One region of the Massilia sp. MP_M2 genome, then DNA from elsewhere that is predicted to be linked to it. Evidence: predicted binding sites of a transcription regulator. Region 1 holds the regulator's gene; the other holds the start of a gene.

Region 1 (7,747 bases):
GGAATGGTCAGCGCATCCGAGAACACGAGGCGTTTGGTGCGTGCATTGATGCGCAGGCGCGCGTAATGGGCCAGCGCCTTTTCGCCCCACACGAACGGGTCGCCCGAGTCGTGGCGCAAGCCGTCGAACAGCTTGGCGAAGTACAGGTCGAAGTCGGCCAAAAACGCATCCATGCCGACGACATCGGTCAGCGCCGTGCCCAGGTCGCCACGGTATTCCTGCACCCAGTTCTCGAGCGCCGCGCTCTGAAAGTCGACCAGGCGCGTGCCGAAGGCCTGGTGCGCCTGCAGGTATTCATGCGCCATCGTGCCAATCGGGACCAGGTTGAATTTGTAGGCCAAATAAACGTTTGAGGTGCCCTTGAAATACACCGGCAGCTCGCGCGCCAGCGTCTGGACCACTTCGTCGTGCCATCCGCCCGAGAAGCGGCGGCGCACGCCGAAATCGAAGAACTCGAACGGGTTGGCGCGTGGGGCTTCTTCACCGAAGGCGCGCAGCTCGTCGATCTTCTGGCGCAGGCGCAGGCGTGCTTCGGCCATGGCCTCGGCCTGGTCGAAGCGGCGGAAATACAGCTCGTTGACGATGTAGAGCACGAAGATCTCGTACCCCATCACGTGCACCAAAGGGCCACTGGCGCGGATGCGCAGGTGCGGACCGTCGGTCGTGACCTCGATGAACTTGCGCTGGAAGCGAAACAGCGTGAGGAAGTCGGCGAAGTCGCCCTTGATGAAGCGCAGTGCGCGCAGGTAGGCAACTTCGTGCTCGGTAAACATCATCGAGCACAGGTGATCGAGCTCGCGTTCGATGTCTTCCTTGAGCTCTGCCAGCGGATAGGCCGGCTCGTTACGGCAGCGGAATTCGTACTCGCCCGTCGCGCCCGGGTGGCTGTGAAGCAAAGCCTGCCACATCGTGAATTTGTACAGGTCAGTCTCAAGCAGACTACGAACTACTGGTTTCATCGTTGCTCCAGGTCGATGATGGGGGCGTGGTTTATTTGCCGGCGGCCGACGTGCGGGCGCGGCGCTTTGGCGCAAGCATCGTGCCCGTGCAGCCGGGCGTACCGCAGCGGCAGGCGAACACTTTCTTGAGCTTGGGCGTGTGGCGCTCATCGTAGATCAGGGCGTAATTGTAGTTGAGCTCTTCACCGGCGTCGATGTCGTGCAGCGCGTGGATATAGACCTTGCCTTCATCTTCGTACGCTTCGCAGTTGGGCGAACAGGCATGGTTGATCCAGCGCGCCTCGTTGCCGCGCCGGCCGCCGTCAATCACGCGGCCGTCGGCCAGGCTGAAATAGAACGTGTGGTTGACCGGGCCGCCGGCTTTCTCGGCGCGCTCGGTTGCGAGGTCCCAGCTGATGCGTTCACCGCGGTACTCGATGATGCGCTCGCCCGCCGCGATGGGCTTCTTGGCGAAGACGCCGTTACCGTGGATCGGCGACTGGCGCACTTCGTACGACGGGCCGGTGTCGGCGGTGGCGGTGGCGGTGTCAGTCGGCGTGGTTGGGGTTCGCTGGGTGGTCATCAAGGTGGCGAATGGACGAGAAAAAAGAGAGCGCTCATTATGGCCGCTTTCGCCCGAAACGCCACGCACTTGCGCTACACGGGAAAATCCTCCTCGCGGTATTCGGGCGCATCACCCGCGTCGCCGGTCCGCCCTGCTTCTTCGCGCCGCAACTCGACGCGCCGGATCTTGCCCGAGATGGTCTTGGGCAGTTCGCGAAACGTGATGCGCCGGATCCGCTTGTACGGCGCCAGCCGCGCGCGGCTGAAAGCGAACAAGGCGGCCGCCATCTCGCGGCTCGGGGCGACGCCGGCGCGCAGCGTGACGAAGGCCTTCGGCACCGACAGCCGCAGCGGGTCGGGACTGGGCACGATCGCCGCTTCGAGCACGCTCTCGTGTTCGATCAGGACGCTCTCGAGCTCGAAGGGGCTGATGCGGTAATCGGCCGACTTGAACACGTCGTCGTTGCGGCCCACGTAAAAGTAGTAGCCGTCGCTGTCGATCGCCGCCGTGTCGCCCGTGTGGTAGTGGCCGGCGCGCATGACGTCGCGCGTCTTGTCGGCGTCGCCCTCGTACCCCGCCATCAGGCCGACCGGATTGGCGGCCAGTGCCACCGCGATCTCGCCTTCGGTGGCCGGTGCGTCATCGATGTCGAGCAGCGCGATGCGGTAGCCCGGCAGCGCGCGGCCCATCGAGCCGGGCTTGAGCCGCTGGCCAGGGGAGTTCCCGATCTGGCAAGTGGTCTCGGACTGGCCGAAGCCGTCGCGGATGCGGATGCCCCAGGCGCGCTCGACCTGCTCGATGACTTCGGGGTTGAGCGGCTCGCCCGCGCCCACCAGTTCGCGCAAGGCCGGCTTGCAGGCCGCCAGGTCTTCCTTGATCAGCATGCGCCAGACCGTCGGCGGCGCGCACAGCGACGTCACGCCGCAGCGCTCGATCACGTTCAGCACCGCGGTGCCGGCGAAGCGTTCGTAGTTGTAGACGAATACGGTGGCGCCGGCATTCCACGGCGCGAAGAAACAGCTCCAGGCATGCTTGGCCCAGCCGGGCGAACTGATATTCCAGTGGATGTCGCCCGCCTGCAGGCCGATCCAGTACATCGTCGACAAGTGGCCGACGGGGTAGCTCTGGTGCGTATGCAGCACGAGTTTCGGCCGCGCCGTGGTCCCGGACGTGAAGTACAGCAGCAGCGGATCGGTGGCCAGCGTCTCGCCCTCGGGCACGAACACGCTCACGACGGCGTGGCTGGCGGCGTAGTCATGCCAGCCATCAGTACTGCCTTGGTGCGCGCCGCCCACCGCGATGCGGGTGAAGCTGCCGGGCAGCGCGGCGAACTTGTGCGTCTCGGACGCCTGCACGATCACGTGCCTGACGGCGCCGCGCGTGATCCGGTCAGCCAGGTCGTCGCCGGCGAGCAGCATCGTCGTGGGCACCAGCACGGCGCCCAGCTTGATCCCGGCCAGCATGACTTCCCACAGCTCGACCCGATTCGGCAGCATCAACAGCACCCGGTCGCCGCGCCGCACGCCGCAGTTGCGCAGGTATTCGGCCACCTGGCTCGAACGGGCGGCCATGTCGGCGAACGTGATCTTGTGCTCGGCGCCGTCTTCATCGACGACCCAGAGCGCAATACGGTGGTTATCCCGGGCCTGGTGGTCGAAGAAGTCGAGCGCCCAGTTGAAGGTGGACAGCTGCGGCGGCTGGTAGTCGCGATAGGCGGTGTCGTAGTCGAGCCGGTGCTGCTGGAGGAAGTCGCGCGCCTGCACAAAGCGCTGGTTGGGCGTCATGGTGGTCTCCTGTTCAGGTTGCAGGGGCAGGCTGCGCGGCGGCGCGCCTGCTGTCGTGCTGCGACGCCCATCATGCCACCAAATGCGCGCCGCTTGCCAATTCGCGATGGCGGCCCGTTTCGAGAGTAGAATTCGGCTCCAACAAACTAAAGGCACGTGATGAAAAAGACTGACATGGCAAAAGGCGACGCCAAAAAAATTCAAGGCCAGATGGCTGCCCGGGGCGCTGTCATCGGCGCGCCCGCCAAGGATGCGGCGCCGGATCGCCGCGAACAGCGCGAACGTGACCGCGCGCTGGGACTGGTGCCGTTCGCCGTCAAACTCAACAGCGATCTGGTGGCGCAGCTGCAAACGCTGAGCAAAGAGCGCGACAGCGAGCTCAATGCGCTGGTGGCCCAGCTGCTGCAAAAGGGCCTGGCCGACCAAGCCTGATCCGCCGTATCGGGGCGTTCACCAAATCGCTTGACAATACTTTCTGGCAATCCTAAAGTGATATCACTTTGATGTCACAGCCACCCAGAAGAGGTCCAAGCATGAACGCATCGCACACCCGCCGTGAAAAGGCGTTTTCGTCCGCGAATGGCTACCTGGCCGCTTGCGCCGGCATCGTTTTCCTGCTGGGTGCGGCGTACCTGTTCAAGACCGGGGTCGAGACGCCCGACGGCTTGTTTCTGCTGGGCGCAGTCGCGCTGGGACTGGCCGGTCTGCTGTGCCTGACCGGCCTGTTCATGCTGCAGCCGAACGAGAGCGCGATCCTGACCCTGTTCGGCAAGTACATCGGCACCGACCGCAGCGAAGGTCTGCGCTGGGCCTTCCCGTTGTACGTCAAACGGCGCCTGTCGCTGCGCGCCCGCAACTTCACTGCCCCCACGCTGAAGGTCAACGACAAGCGCGGCAACCCGGTGGAAATCAGCGCGGCCGTCGTCTGGCGCGTGCGCGACACTGCGCAGGCCGTGTTCGAAGTCGACGATTTCGAGCGCTACGTGTCGATCCAGGCCGAAGCGGCGCTGCGACACCTGGCCTCGCAATACGCCTACGACGAAGGCGAGGATCTGCCGCAAGGCGAAACCACGCTGCGCGCCGGCATGGACGTCGTTGCCGACGCCCTCAAGACCGAGCTGCAGGCGCGCTTTGAAGCGGCCGGCGTCGAGGTGCTCGACGCCAAGCTGACCCACCTGGCCTACGCCGCCGAGATCGCCCAGGTCATGCTGCGGCGCCAGCAGGCCGAAGCCATCATCAGCGCCCGCAGCAAGATCGTGCATGGCGCCGTGAGCATGGTCGAAGCGGCCCTCAAAGGCTTGTCGGAGCGCGGCATCGTCGAGCTGGACGACGAGCGCAAGGCGGCGATGGTCAGCAATCTGCTCGTGGTACTGTGCTCCGACAAGGAAACGCAACCGATCATCAACACGGGCACGCTGTACAACTAGCGGCCGACCAGTATGGCAAGTCCAGGAAAAAAAGCGTTCGCGCTACGGATCGACCCGGCGCTGTGGGATGAACTGCAGCGTCTGGCCGCGCGCGACCTGCGCAGCGTGAACGCGGAGATCGAATTCCTGCTGCGCGAAGGCCTGGCCCGGCGCGGCATGAAACCGGCCGCGCCAAAAAGCCACAGCGATACTGACGGGGAAAGCTGACAGCAGGACTATAATCGGGGTTGAACCTCTGCCGGCCTATCCGATGATCCCCGCCCCACCCGCCCCGTCTGCACCGCTCGTCAACATCCAGGCGCTCAAGTCCTGCGCCGCGTGCAGCATGCACCAGCTGTGTCTTCCGATGGGCCTGGAAGACGCCGATATCGTCCGCCTCGACCAGATCATCGGCCGGCGCCGGCGGCTGGCGCGCGACGAGCGCCTGTACGGGGTGGGCGAGCCGTTTCGCAATCTGTATGCGGTGCGCTTCGGCCACTTCAAGACCTTCCAGGTCAACGCCGCCGGCGAAGCCCAGATCACCGGCTTCCAGATGGCCGGCGAATTGCTGGGCATGGACGCGATCAGCGGCACCCACCATTGCGACGCCGTCGCGCTCGAAGACAGTGAAGTGTGCGAGATCCCGTTCGTGCGGCTCGAAGAACTGTTCGGCGAAGTGCCGGCGCTGCTGCGCCATTTTCACCGCATCATGAGCCAGGAAATCACGCGCGAGCAGAACGTCATGCTCTTGCTCGGCAATATGCGCGCCGAGCAGCGCTTCGCCGTCTTCCTCGTCAACCTGTCGGCGCGCTACGCGGCGCGCGGTTATTCAAGCACCCAGTTCCAGCTGCGCATGTCGCGCGAAGACATCGGCAACTACCTGGGCCTGACCATCGAGAGCATCAGCCGGCTGCTGTCGCGCTTCAAGAAACAGGGTTGGCTCGGGGTCGACAAGCGCGAGCTGACGCTGCTCGATCCGGCCAAGCTCAAGGCGCTGGCGGCGGGGACGGATGTGTGCAGTCCGATGGCGTAATGCGGGCGATCGCAGCAGGTAGCGCCCGGCGCACCCTGGTGGCGCAAGCAGCAGTACCCGGTTTCAAAGCCAGCAGGCGCAGCCAGGCGGACGTAAGATCGGCATCGAATCGTCGTGACAATTCGTCGACGATGCCCTGACTACCTACCTGACCAGTTGCCATGATCCCTGCCCGCCCGTTTCTGCCCTCCCTGTTGTCTGCGCCGTTGTTTGCGCTGTTTTTCGCTGCCCCGCTTCCGGTGGCGGCATCGATCCTGCCGGACGTGCCGGACATCAGCGCCGTCACCGACTACCGCCCGAAGATTCCGCTGCGCGTCTACAGCGCCGACCAGGTGCTGATCGGCGAATTCGGCGCCGAGCGGCGCGACTTTGTGCAGATCGCGAAGGTGCCCGCGCTGATGAAGACCGCCGTGCTGGCCATCGAAGACACGCGCTTCTACGAGCATGGTGGCATCGACTGGATCCGCGCCCTGGGCGCGGCCAAGGCCAATATCACCGACTTCGGCAGCCAGGGCGCGTCGACCATCACGATGCAGGTGGCGCGCAACTTCTTTCTGTCGCGCGACAAGACCCTGCCGCGCAAGCTCACTGAAATCGCGCTGGCCTACAAGATCGAAAAGGCGCTGACCAAGGACCAGATTCTCGAGGTCTACCTGAACCAGATCTATCTGGGCCAGCGTTCCTACGGCTTTTCCAGCGCGGCGCGCACCTACTTCGGCAAATCGCTGAACGAACTGACGCTGGCGCAAACAGCGATGCTCGCCGGCCTGCCGCAGAATCCGTCGAGCAGCAATCCGGTCACGAACCCGGCGGCGGCAAAGAAGCGCCAGCACACGGTCCTGCGCCGCATGTTCGAGCTGAAAGCGATCACCGAGCCACAGTACCGGCGCGCGCTGGCCGAACCATTGACGCTCAAGCGTGACGGCGCCGGCTACGGCGGGCGCGCCGCCTGGGTCGCCGAGATCACGCGCCAAGCCGTGCATACCCGCTTTGGCGCCGCGGCCTATGAACGGGGGATCACGGTGACGACGACCGTCATCGCCGCCGAGCAGGAGGCAGCCTGGGATTCGGTGCGCCGCAACGTCGTGGCGTACGACCGGCGCCACGGCTACCGCGGCCCCGAGACGCGCATCACGCTGCCCGCGGCAGGCGACGCGCGTGACGATGCGGTGGCCGCCGCGCTGCAGAAACGCCCGGCCGTGGACGGCTTCGTGCCCGCCGTCGTCGTGAGCGCTTCGGCCAGGCGCGTACGGGCTGCCACGACGGGCGGCGAGACGATCGAGATCACCGGCGCTGGCCTGCGTTTTGCTGCAGGTGCGCTGGCGCCTGCCGCGAAGGCCGGCCTCAAGCTCTCGCCTGGCGCCGTCATCCGCTTGAGCAAAGCGCAAGGCGACTGGGCCATCACGCAACTGCCCGAAGTGGCGGCCGCATTCGTCGCGGTCGATGCCGGGACGGGCGCCTACCGCGCGCTGGTCGGCGGCTTCGACTTCGGGCTGCACAAGTTCAACCACGTGACGCAAGCCTGGCGCCAGCCCGGATCGAGCATCAAGCCGTTCGTGTATTCGGCGGGAATGGAGCGCGGGTTCTTTCCCGCCACGCCGATCCTCGACGCGCCGCTCGAGCTCGGTGGCGAGAACGGCGCTGCCGGCTGGTCGCCGCGCAATGACGACAACCTGTTCGAGGGCCCGGTGACGGTGCGCCACGCACTGTCGCGCTCGAGGAACGTACCCACCGTGCGCATGCTGCAGGCGATTGGCGTCGACGACGCGCGCGCGCACCTGGCGCAATTTGGCTTCGACGCCGCGCGCCACCCGCGCAACCTGACCATGGCCCTTGGCACCGGCGCGGTCACGCCGCTGCAGATGGCGGGTGCCTACGCGGTGCTTGCCAACGGCGGCTACCGGGTCGACCCCTGGCTGATCGCCCGCATCCAGGATGGCGACGGCAAGGTCGTCTACGAGCACGCCCGCAAGGAACCCACGCGCGTGCTCGATGCGCGCAACGCCTTCATCACCGACAGC
Region 2 (7,747 bases), on a different contig from region 1:
ATGACGACGCCCGCACCGGCCTGCGGGCGTCATGCGTTTACTTCGCCTTCTTTACGGGCGTAAACAGCAGGTCCTGGAAGTCATAGCTGAAATCCGTTTCGGTCGATACGGGCTTCATGCGCAGCCGCTCGATCGTGCCGTCGGGTTCGAGCGAGAACGTCGCATACGCGTCCGCGTTGAAGTTGCGCTCCTTCCAGCGCACGATGAACGTGTCGTGCTGGAAGTGCTCCATCTCGCCCGTCAGGTCTGGCGTGCGCGCGAACGACATCACCAGCTTGCTGCCGGCGCGCCGGATCGTCGCCTTGCCGTACCACGCATCCTCGTACTCGCCTTCGTACTCCTGCAGCGCCAGCGATGGTTTTGAGGCCTTCGCGCGGGTGGCGCCTTCGTCTTGTATGCGGGCCGCTTCCTTCGCGCTCGCTTCATTCGCGATGGCGGCGATGCGGCCGATCCAGTCGGTCGGCGCCACGCCCAGGTACCCATCGAGCAGGCGGTATTGCAGCGCATTGAGCGACGGACCGCTTTCGGCGTTGGTGAAGATCGCGATGCCCAGCTTTGCTTCGGGCACCAGCAGCACGCGCGAATAAAAGCCCTGCAGAGCGCCACCGTGCATCGCCACCAGCTTGCCCTGGTAATCGCGCAGCTGGAAGCCCAGGCCGTAGGCCATGAAGTTGGGCCTGGTCGCCGCCAGCGGCGGCTTGGGCTGGCTGATCGCCATCGGGGTTTGCGCCGTCCACATCTCGCGTGCCTGCTTGTCGGACCACAGGCGCACTTCCTTGCCGCCCGCCCCCGTCGGCAGGCGGCCGTTATCGAGCAGCACGTTCATCCAGCGCGCGATGTCTTCGGCATTGGTGTTGATGCCCACCGCGCCGACGGCGTTCGCCACCGGCATCGGCTTGACGACCGCCGCCTTGCCATTGATATTGCTGTGCGGCGCCGAGACGTTCATGCCGGCCGTGTGCGCGGCCAGGCTGGTGGTGGTGGCGGTCATGCCGACTGGATCGAGGATCCACTCATGCATCGTCGTGCCCCAGTCCTTGCCGGACTTTTGCGCGATGATCTTGCCGGCCACGATGTAGAGCAGGTTGTCGTAGGCGTAGCTGCTGCGAAAGCTCGTCGCCGGCTTGATATAGCGAAGGTTGTGGATGATTTCGTCGCTGGTGAAGGTGGAGGTCGGCCACCACATCAGGTCACCGGCGCCAAGACCCAGGCCGCTGCGGTGCGTGAGCAGGTCGCGCACAGTCATCTCGGCCGTCACGTAGCTGTCGTACATGCGAAAGTCCGGCAAGTGCTTGATGACCGGGTCGTCCCAGTTCAACTTGCCCTGGTCGACCAGCATCGCCAGGCCGGCGGCCGTAAAGGCCTTGGAATTGGACGCGATCTCGAATAGCGTCTTGCCATCGACCGGCGTCGGATCGCCCAGCTTGCGCACGCCAAAGCCCTGCGTGACGACGACCTTGCCGTCCTTGACCACCGCAATGGCGATGCCCGGCACGTCGAAGGTTTTCAATACACGCTGGACGTCGGCGTCCAGGTTGTAGGCTGGGACTGCTGCCGTGGTGGTTGGCGCTGCCGCCGTTTGCGCGACGGCCAGGCCGGCGCCGCAGAACGCGACCAGCACCGCGCCGGCGATGTGTGTCAGGAGTGCGCTGGAAGTACGCGTCATCATGGCTTGCCCATCGCTTTGTCGACGCTCGATTGCGTCTCGGGGTGGTAACGCTCGCGCGCCTTCTTGTAGACGCCGTCGGCCCAAGTGCGGTCCTCGGCCTTTTCGCGCAGCGCGGCGTACAGCGGCACCACGAACTTCTGGCGGCCCACGCTCATCAGAAATGCTTCCATGTCCGGGCGCACGTCGCGGTAGCCGGCGTGCACCGCCGCGCGGTAAAAGCGAAACGCCACTTCGTTGTTGGTCGACTTGGCCAGGCCATAGGCGCGGTCGAGTTCCGCCAGCTTGGCGGCATCGGCCTTCTTGTCGATATCGTTCAGAAACTTCATCCACTCGACGGCATTCCAGTCCTTGGCGCTCAACTGCGTGGTCGATACCGTGCCCTTCGTCCAGCCGTCGATCGAGGCATTGAGCTTGGCCAGGCGCTGCGACACGGCGCGCTGCCCGCTGGCCGGGATGCCCGGGCCGTGAATCCACTCGTCGAGCTCCGCGTCGCTCATGATGGCGGGATTCTTGGCCAGCAGCTGCGCGCGCAGGTAGGCGATGAACTGCTCGTTGGTCACGCTCTGGAACGCGTGCTGGTCGAACCAGCCGCGCAGGAATTGATCGAACGCGGCGCGGCCGGCGCGCTGCTCGAGCGTGTGCAGGAACCAGGCGCCTTTCGGATAGGCCAGCGACGTGTCGGGGTAATCGGCTGCGTTGGTGTCAGGCTGGCGCGAGACCAGCGCCTGTTTCGCCGGCGGCAGATCCTTGAGCATCTCGAGCGCTTCTTCCTGCTCGAGCTGCAGGTTCATCAGCGCGACTTCCTTGCCGTAGATTTCTTCCAGAATGCGGGTGGTGACGTAGGTCGTAAAACCTTCATTGAGCCACCAGTGCTTCCAGGTCGCATTGGTCACCAGGTTGCCCGACCAGCTGTGCGCCAGTTCGTGCGCCACCAGGTCGACCAGGCTGCGGTCACCCGCGATCATGGTCGGGGTCAGGAAGGTCAGGCGCGGATTTTCCATGCCGCCGATCGGGAACGATGGCGGCAGCACCAGCATGTCGTAACGCCCCCAGCGATACGGGCCGTACAGCTTCTCGGCCGCCGCGACCATCTTCTCGGTGTCGGCCAGCTCGTATTCGGCCGCCTTGATACGCTGCGGCTCGGCATATACGCCGGTGCGGCCGCCCAGCGTGCGCGCTTCGAGCTCGCCGATGCCGATCGCCAGCAGGTACGATGGAATCGGCTGCGGCATCGTGAATTTCCAGCCGCCCTTGCCGGTTGCCTTCATGTCGTTATCGGCGCTCATCACCACGCGCAGGCCTTCCGGCGCCTGGATGCGCGCGGTGTAGGTAAAGCGCACGGCCGGCGTGTCCTGGATCGGGACCCACGAGCGGGCATTGATCGCCTGCGACTGGCTGAACATGAACGGGTACTTGCCCGACATGGTCTGCACCGGCTGCAGCCATTGCAGTGCGGTGGCCGTTGGCGCGGTGCGGTAATGGATGCGCACGCGGGTCTGGCGGGCCGGCAGCTTGATCTGCAGGGGCTGGCCTTTCTCTTCATCGAACTTGCCGAGCGTGTAGTCGGCCTTGCGCCAGGCGCCCTTCGCGTCCTGCGCTTCGATCTTCGAGATCGTCAGCTCGCGCGTGTCCAGGTCGAGCGTTGTCGCTTTCTTGTCGATCCAGTTCAGCGTCAGCTCGGCGTAGCCGTCCAGGCTTTTCTTTGCAAAGTCGGCCTTCAGGTCCAGGTGCAGGGCCGTGGTCTTGACCTGGTCGTATTTGGCGTAGCTGAGGGGATCGAGCGCGAACGCGTATGCGCTCCACGCGCCCAGGAAAGCTGCGGTGGTGGCGCGCAGCAGGGTGCTTTTATTCATGGTCTCTCGCGGGTAATGGCAGCCCGGCCGGGCTGAGGGCGGAAGCAGAATAGCATGGGCGCCGGGCCGGCGAAAGCGCCCGGGGAACGTGCCGGAGACCGAAAGCGGCAGCGCTTAGCGCGTCGCTGACGAAGCCGCCAACGCTGCCTGCGTCACCCACACCGGCGCGGACCACAGCACATTGCCGTCGTCCTGCGTGACCTTCGCATAATAGAAGTGTTCTCCCGGCGCCGGCGTGAACGTGGTCTGGGCCTGCTGCGACAGGCGCGTGACGTCGCCATTGCGGCCCGGGATGCCCTCCATGATCGCCACTGCCGCCACCTGCCGGCCAGCGAGGCTGGCGAAATTCACCGTCAGGGTGAGCGGCCCGCGGTTGGAGAACTGCTGGCCCATCACGTGGCCGTTGGCCGTCAATACCAGTTGCGATGCCTTGTCCATCGTCGCGAACACGCGCCGCGCCCTAAGGGCGTCGACCAGACTGGCGCGGTTCAGCGCTACGCCTGATGGCAGCAGCACCCCGGTGCGGTTGGCGTACGATGCGCCCCAGTTGGCGCAGTGGTTGTCCTGATTGGTGCTGAAGGCGAGCCGGTAACCCGCTTCGAGCAGGCGGTTGCAAGCGCCTTCGAAACTGCTGCGGCGGGTTTCGGTCTCGGTCACATTGTTCGAAAACGCACTGGTGTTCATCACTTCGCACAGCACCATCACCGCAGCCCCATCGTCGGTATAGGCAAGCGGCACGCCCCCCATCTGGAACTGGCCCGATGGCGCCGGATGGTTGAACTGGCCCACCCAGCCGCGCTGGCGCATCAGCGTGTAGAGCGCCGCGTAATCGCTGCGCGGCGTGACCGTGTCGGCGAAGGGCGCGCCGTTGGCATTCGTCTCCCAGCCCAGCAACTCGTCGCTGTTGAAGATGTTGATGTGGCCGCCCTTCTCGATGACGCCCCATTCGAGGCCATACAGCGCCAGAAAGCCCGGATGCTGCAGCGAGAACGTATCAGCGGCGGCCAGGCCCGCGTGGTACAGGGCACGGGCTGCGACTGGATCGGCGTCGGGCGCGCTGCCTGCCGAGCCGTCGAACATATGGTTGTGTTCCGAGGCGACGAGGATGTCCAGGCCGCGTCCACGGGCATAGGCAAAAGCGTCGGCCGGACCATACCGCCCTGCCTGCGGCCGCTGCGCGCTGCGGCAGTTGGCGATATCGGCGCCGCCGTCGCTGTGGTTGGTCTGGCTGTGCAGGTTGCCCAGCCAAACGGTATAAGGCAACGCGCCCGGTGCCGGCGCTGCCCCCGGCATGAAGGCGCCGGGCAGCGGTGCAAAGGCGGGCGTGGCCAGTGCGCGCGGCGTGCCGACCGCGATCTCCCATTCCTGGCTGATCGCGTCCTCGTGTTGCATCAGCGCGTGCAGGTGCACGCGGTAGATGCCGTCCGGCGCCGGCCGCTTGCCCAGGCGGCCCGACCATGGCACCGCCACCGTGATCTCGTCACCGGTCAGCGTCACCTGGCCGCGCCACTGCAGTACCATGCGCCCGCCCGGCGCGCGCAGCTCGACGCGCCAGTGGACGTTGGCCGGCTGCGCCAGGCCGGGATACGCGAACGTCAGCGTGAACGTGCGTGCCGCCAGCGCGCCAGCGTGGAATGGCGCGTACAGCGTGGCGTCAAACTCCTGGTGTTCGGCAGGACTGGCGCTGGCCTGGCTGCAGCACAACGACAGGGCGAGAATGGGCAGATATGCAGTTTTCATGATGACAAGCTTGCAACTTACCCGCCCTGTCACCTTGCGCCATGCGTGCTACGGTTGTCATCCTGATCATGTTCATTGATGAGTTTCAAACTCACACAGCCGGGGTCAGGTCTGACATTCAGACACGACCTCAGCTTTAGCCACTTCCAATGGTGTCTTGCTCAGCATTGCATGGCCCGGGGCCAGCTAGTTCCGACTATGCGACTGTCGAGATCGTGTCCGAATGTCAGACCTGACCCCCGCTTTTCGTTATATTGCTGCATGATCGACAAACTCGATATCTCCCATCTGCGCACGCTCGACGCGCTCGCGCGCTTTGCCACCATCTCGGCGGCGGCCGAACATCTGGACGTGTCGCAGCAGGCGGTCAGTCTGCAACTGAAAAGAATCCGCACCATCCTGGGCGACCCGCTGTTCGTGCGCACCGGCCAGGGCATGGCGGCCACGCCGTACGCCAGGCTGATCGCGCCGCATATCGCGCAGGTGCTGGCGAGCCTGCATGCGATTCCGCTGCCATCAAGCGTGCGGCCGGAAGACGTCGAGCGCACGCTGGTGGTCTCCGGCACCGACTACACGCAGAAGGTGATCGTGGCCGATCTGGTGCGCGACCTGCGCCGCGCAGCGCCGAAGGTGAAGATTGCGGTGGTCGACCTCGAAGTGAGCTCCCTGACACGCAAGCTGCACCAGGGCGAGATCGATGTGATCTTCACGGCCGAAGGCATCGCCGCCCCTGGCCTGGTATCGATGCCGCTGTTTCTCGAGCAGTACCGCTGCGTGACGGCCGAGCGCGCGCTGGCCGACGCCGGAACGATGTCGCTGGCCGCACTGGTGACGCACGACTTTATCGTCACCAATCCTGGTGGGCCCGGTTTCACGGGATCGGCCGATGGCTGGTTCGCGCGCCAGGGCTTGCAGCGGCGCGTGGTGGCATCGGCGCCGTCGTTCTTCATGGCGCTCGAATACCTGAGGGGATCGGCGATGGTGGCCTTCATGCCGGCGCGCCTGCTGCCATGCGACGGCATCCACGAGATTGCGCTGCCCAAGTATCCGCCCGGTTATGGCGTGGTCGCGGCCTTTCACCCGACTGCGCAGAACGATCCGTTCATGATGTGGATGCTGGCGCGGGTCAGGGTGCGGCTGGCGGCAGCGGCCCAGGCCCCGGCTTAGCCCCGCTTGTATCGGCTACAAGCGGCGCACGATTGCTGCGCGGGGCCGGCCTGTCTATGCTGGCCGATTACCGCCACCTTCAGAGGAACGCCCCATGACCATCGAACGCATCAACCCACCTGCCCTGTACGACGGCGCGCCGCACGGCCTGTCGCACGCCACGATCGACCATGACACCGGCCTGGTGTTCGTGTCCGGCCAGGTCGACTGGGACCGAGACTACCAGGTCAGGCACACCACGCTGGCCGCGCAGACCGAAGGCGCGGCGCGCAACCTGCTCACGGTGCTGGACGCTGCCGGCTCGTCGGTCGAACAGATCCTGCAACTGCGCGTCTACGTGCGCGGCGAGATCGGCGAGCACCTCGATACCGTGGCGCCGATTCTCGTGCAGTACCTGGGCTTGCCCCGCCCCGCCCTGACCGGCATCGGTGTCGCCTCGCTCGCGTCACCAGGTACCCTGGTCGAAATCGAAGCCGTCGCCAAGATCGACCGGCGCTAACCTGCCGCGTCGTTTAGTAAACTGGCTAAACTACACAGTAAAATCCGGTAATGATTGCCGGGATACCTGACTCCACTTATAAGTTGCATACAGGCTCGAGCGCGCGCGTTGACAGCATCGCTTCGCGCGCTCGCATGCCTCTGGCGCAGCGTATCAAGAACAGGCGGCGGGCTTTGCGCTCCCGCCACGTGTGGAGACACCAATGACAGCTTGTTTCAAGCCCCAATTCCTTTCCCGTCCCCTCGCCGCGATCGCGGTCCTGTTGTTTAGTGCGGCGCCCCTGCAGGCAGCCGAACCGGGCTCCCCGGCCGCGGCGGTGAACGTCTTCATCGGCACCGGCGGCGACGGCCACACCTTCCCGGGCGCGAGCCGCCCGTTCGGCATGGTGCAGCTCAGCCCCGATACCCAGCACCGCCACTTCCGCCAGAGTTATCCGTGGGCCGCCGGCTACCACCACGACGACGGCTCGATCCTCGGGTTCTCGCACACGCACTTCTCGGGCAGCGGCCACTCGGACCTGGGCGACGTGCTCCTGATGCCCTACAGCGGCGCGACCAAGTTGGAGCCGGGCTACCCGGAACGGCCATTTTCGGGCTACCGCTCGCGCTTTTCGCACGACCAGGAACAGGCCGAACCCGGCTACTTCGCCGTGCGCCTGAAAGACCACAACGTCGATGTGGAACTGACCGCGAGCGAGCGTGTCGGCCTGCACCGCTACAAGTTCAAGGCCGGCGAGCCAGCCAAGGTACTGCTCGACCTGCGCACCAGCATCTACAACCACGACGGCAAGAACCTGTGGTCGCGCCTGCGCATGCGCGA

The links. The regulator FNR, encoded in region 1, switches genes on or off when oxygen is low (the NO sensors DNR and NnrR bind a similar motif). The targets are predictions, from matches to a motif close to TTGATNNNNATCAA.
Region 2: the regulator FNR is predicted to act here: its motif matches at 5,338-5,351, upstream of RCH14_RS22825 (CehA/McbA family metallohydrolase).

Annotation. Positions count from the first base shown of each region.
Region 1 is NZ_JBCHJF010000007.1:176,724-184,470, forward strand. It holds gene pncB (nicotinate phosphoribosyltransferase) at 1-959, opposite strand, end outside; gene RCH14_RS16150 (SET domain-containing protein-lysine N-methyltransferase) at 991-1,521, opposite strand; gene RCH14_RS16155 (AMP-binding protein) at 1,596-3,287, opposite strand; gene RCH14_RS16160 (hypothetical protein) at 3,447-3,719, shown strand; gene RCH14_RS16165 (SPFH domain-containing protein) at 3,821-4,714, shown strand; gene RCH14_RS16170 (hypothetical protein) at 4,727-4,921, shown strand; gene fnr (fumarate/nitrate reduction transcriptional regulator Fnr) at 4,965-5,726, shown strand; gene RCH14_RS16180 (PBP1A family penicillin-binding protein) at 5,888-7,747, shown strand, end outside.
Region 2 is NZ_JBCHJF010000014.1:44,585-52,331, forward strand. It holds gene RCH14_RS22815 (serine hydrolase) at 38-1,669, opposite strand; gene RCH14_RS22820 (M1 family metallopeptidase) at 1,666-3,522, opposite strand; gene RCH14_RS22825 (CehA/McbA family metallohydrolase) at 3,637-5,262, opposite strand; gene RCH14_RS22830 (LysR family transcriptional regulator) at 5,524-6,429, shown strand; gene RCH14_RS22835 (RidA family protein) at 6,524-6,928, shown strand; gene RCH14_RS22840 (GH92 family glycosyl hydrolase) at 7,131-7,747, shown strand, end outside.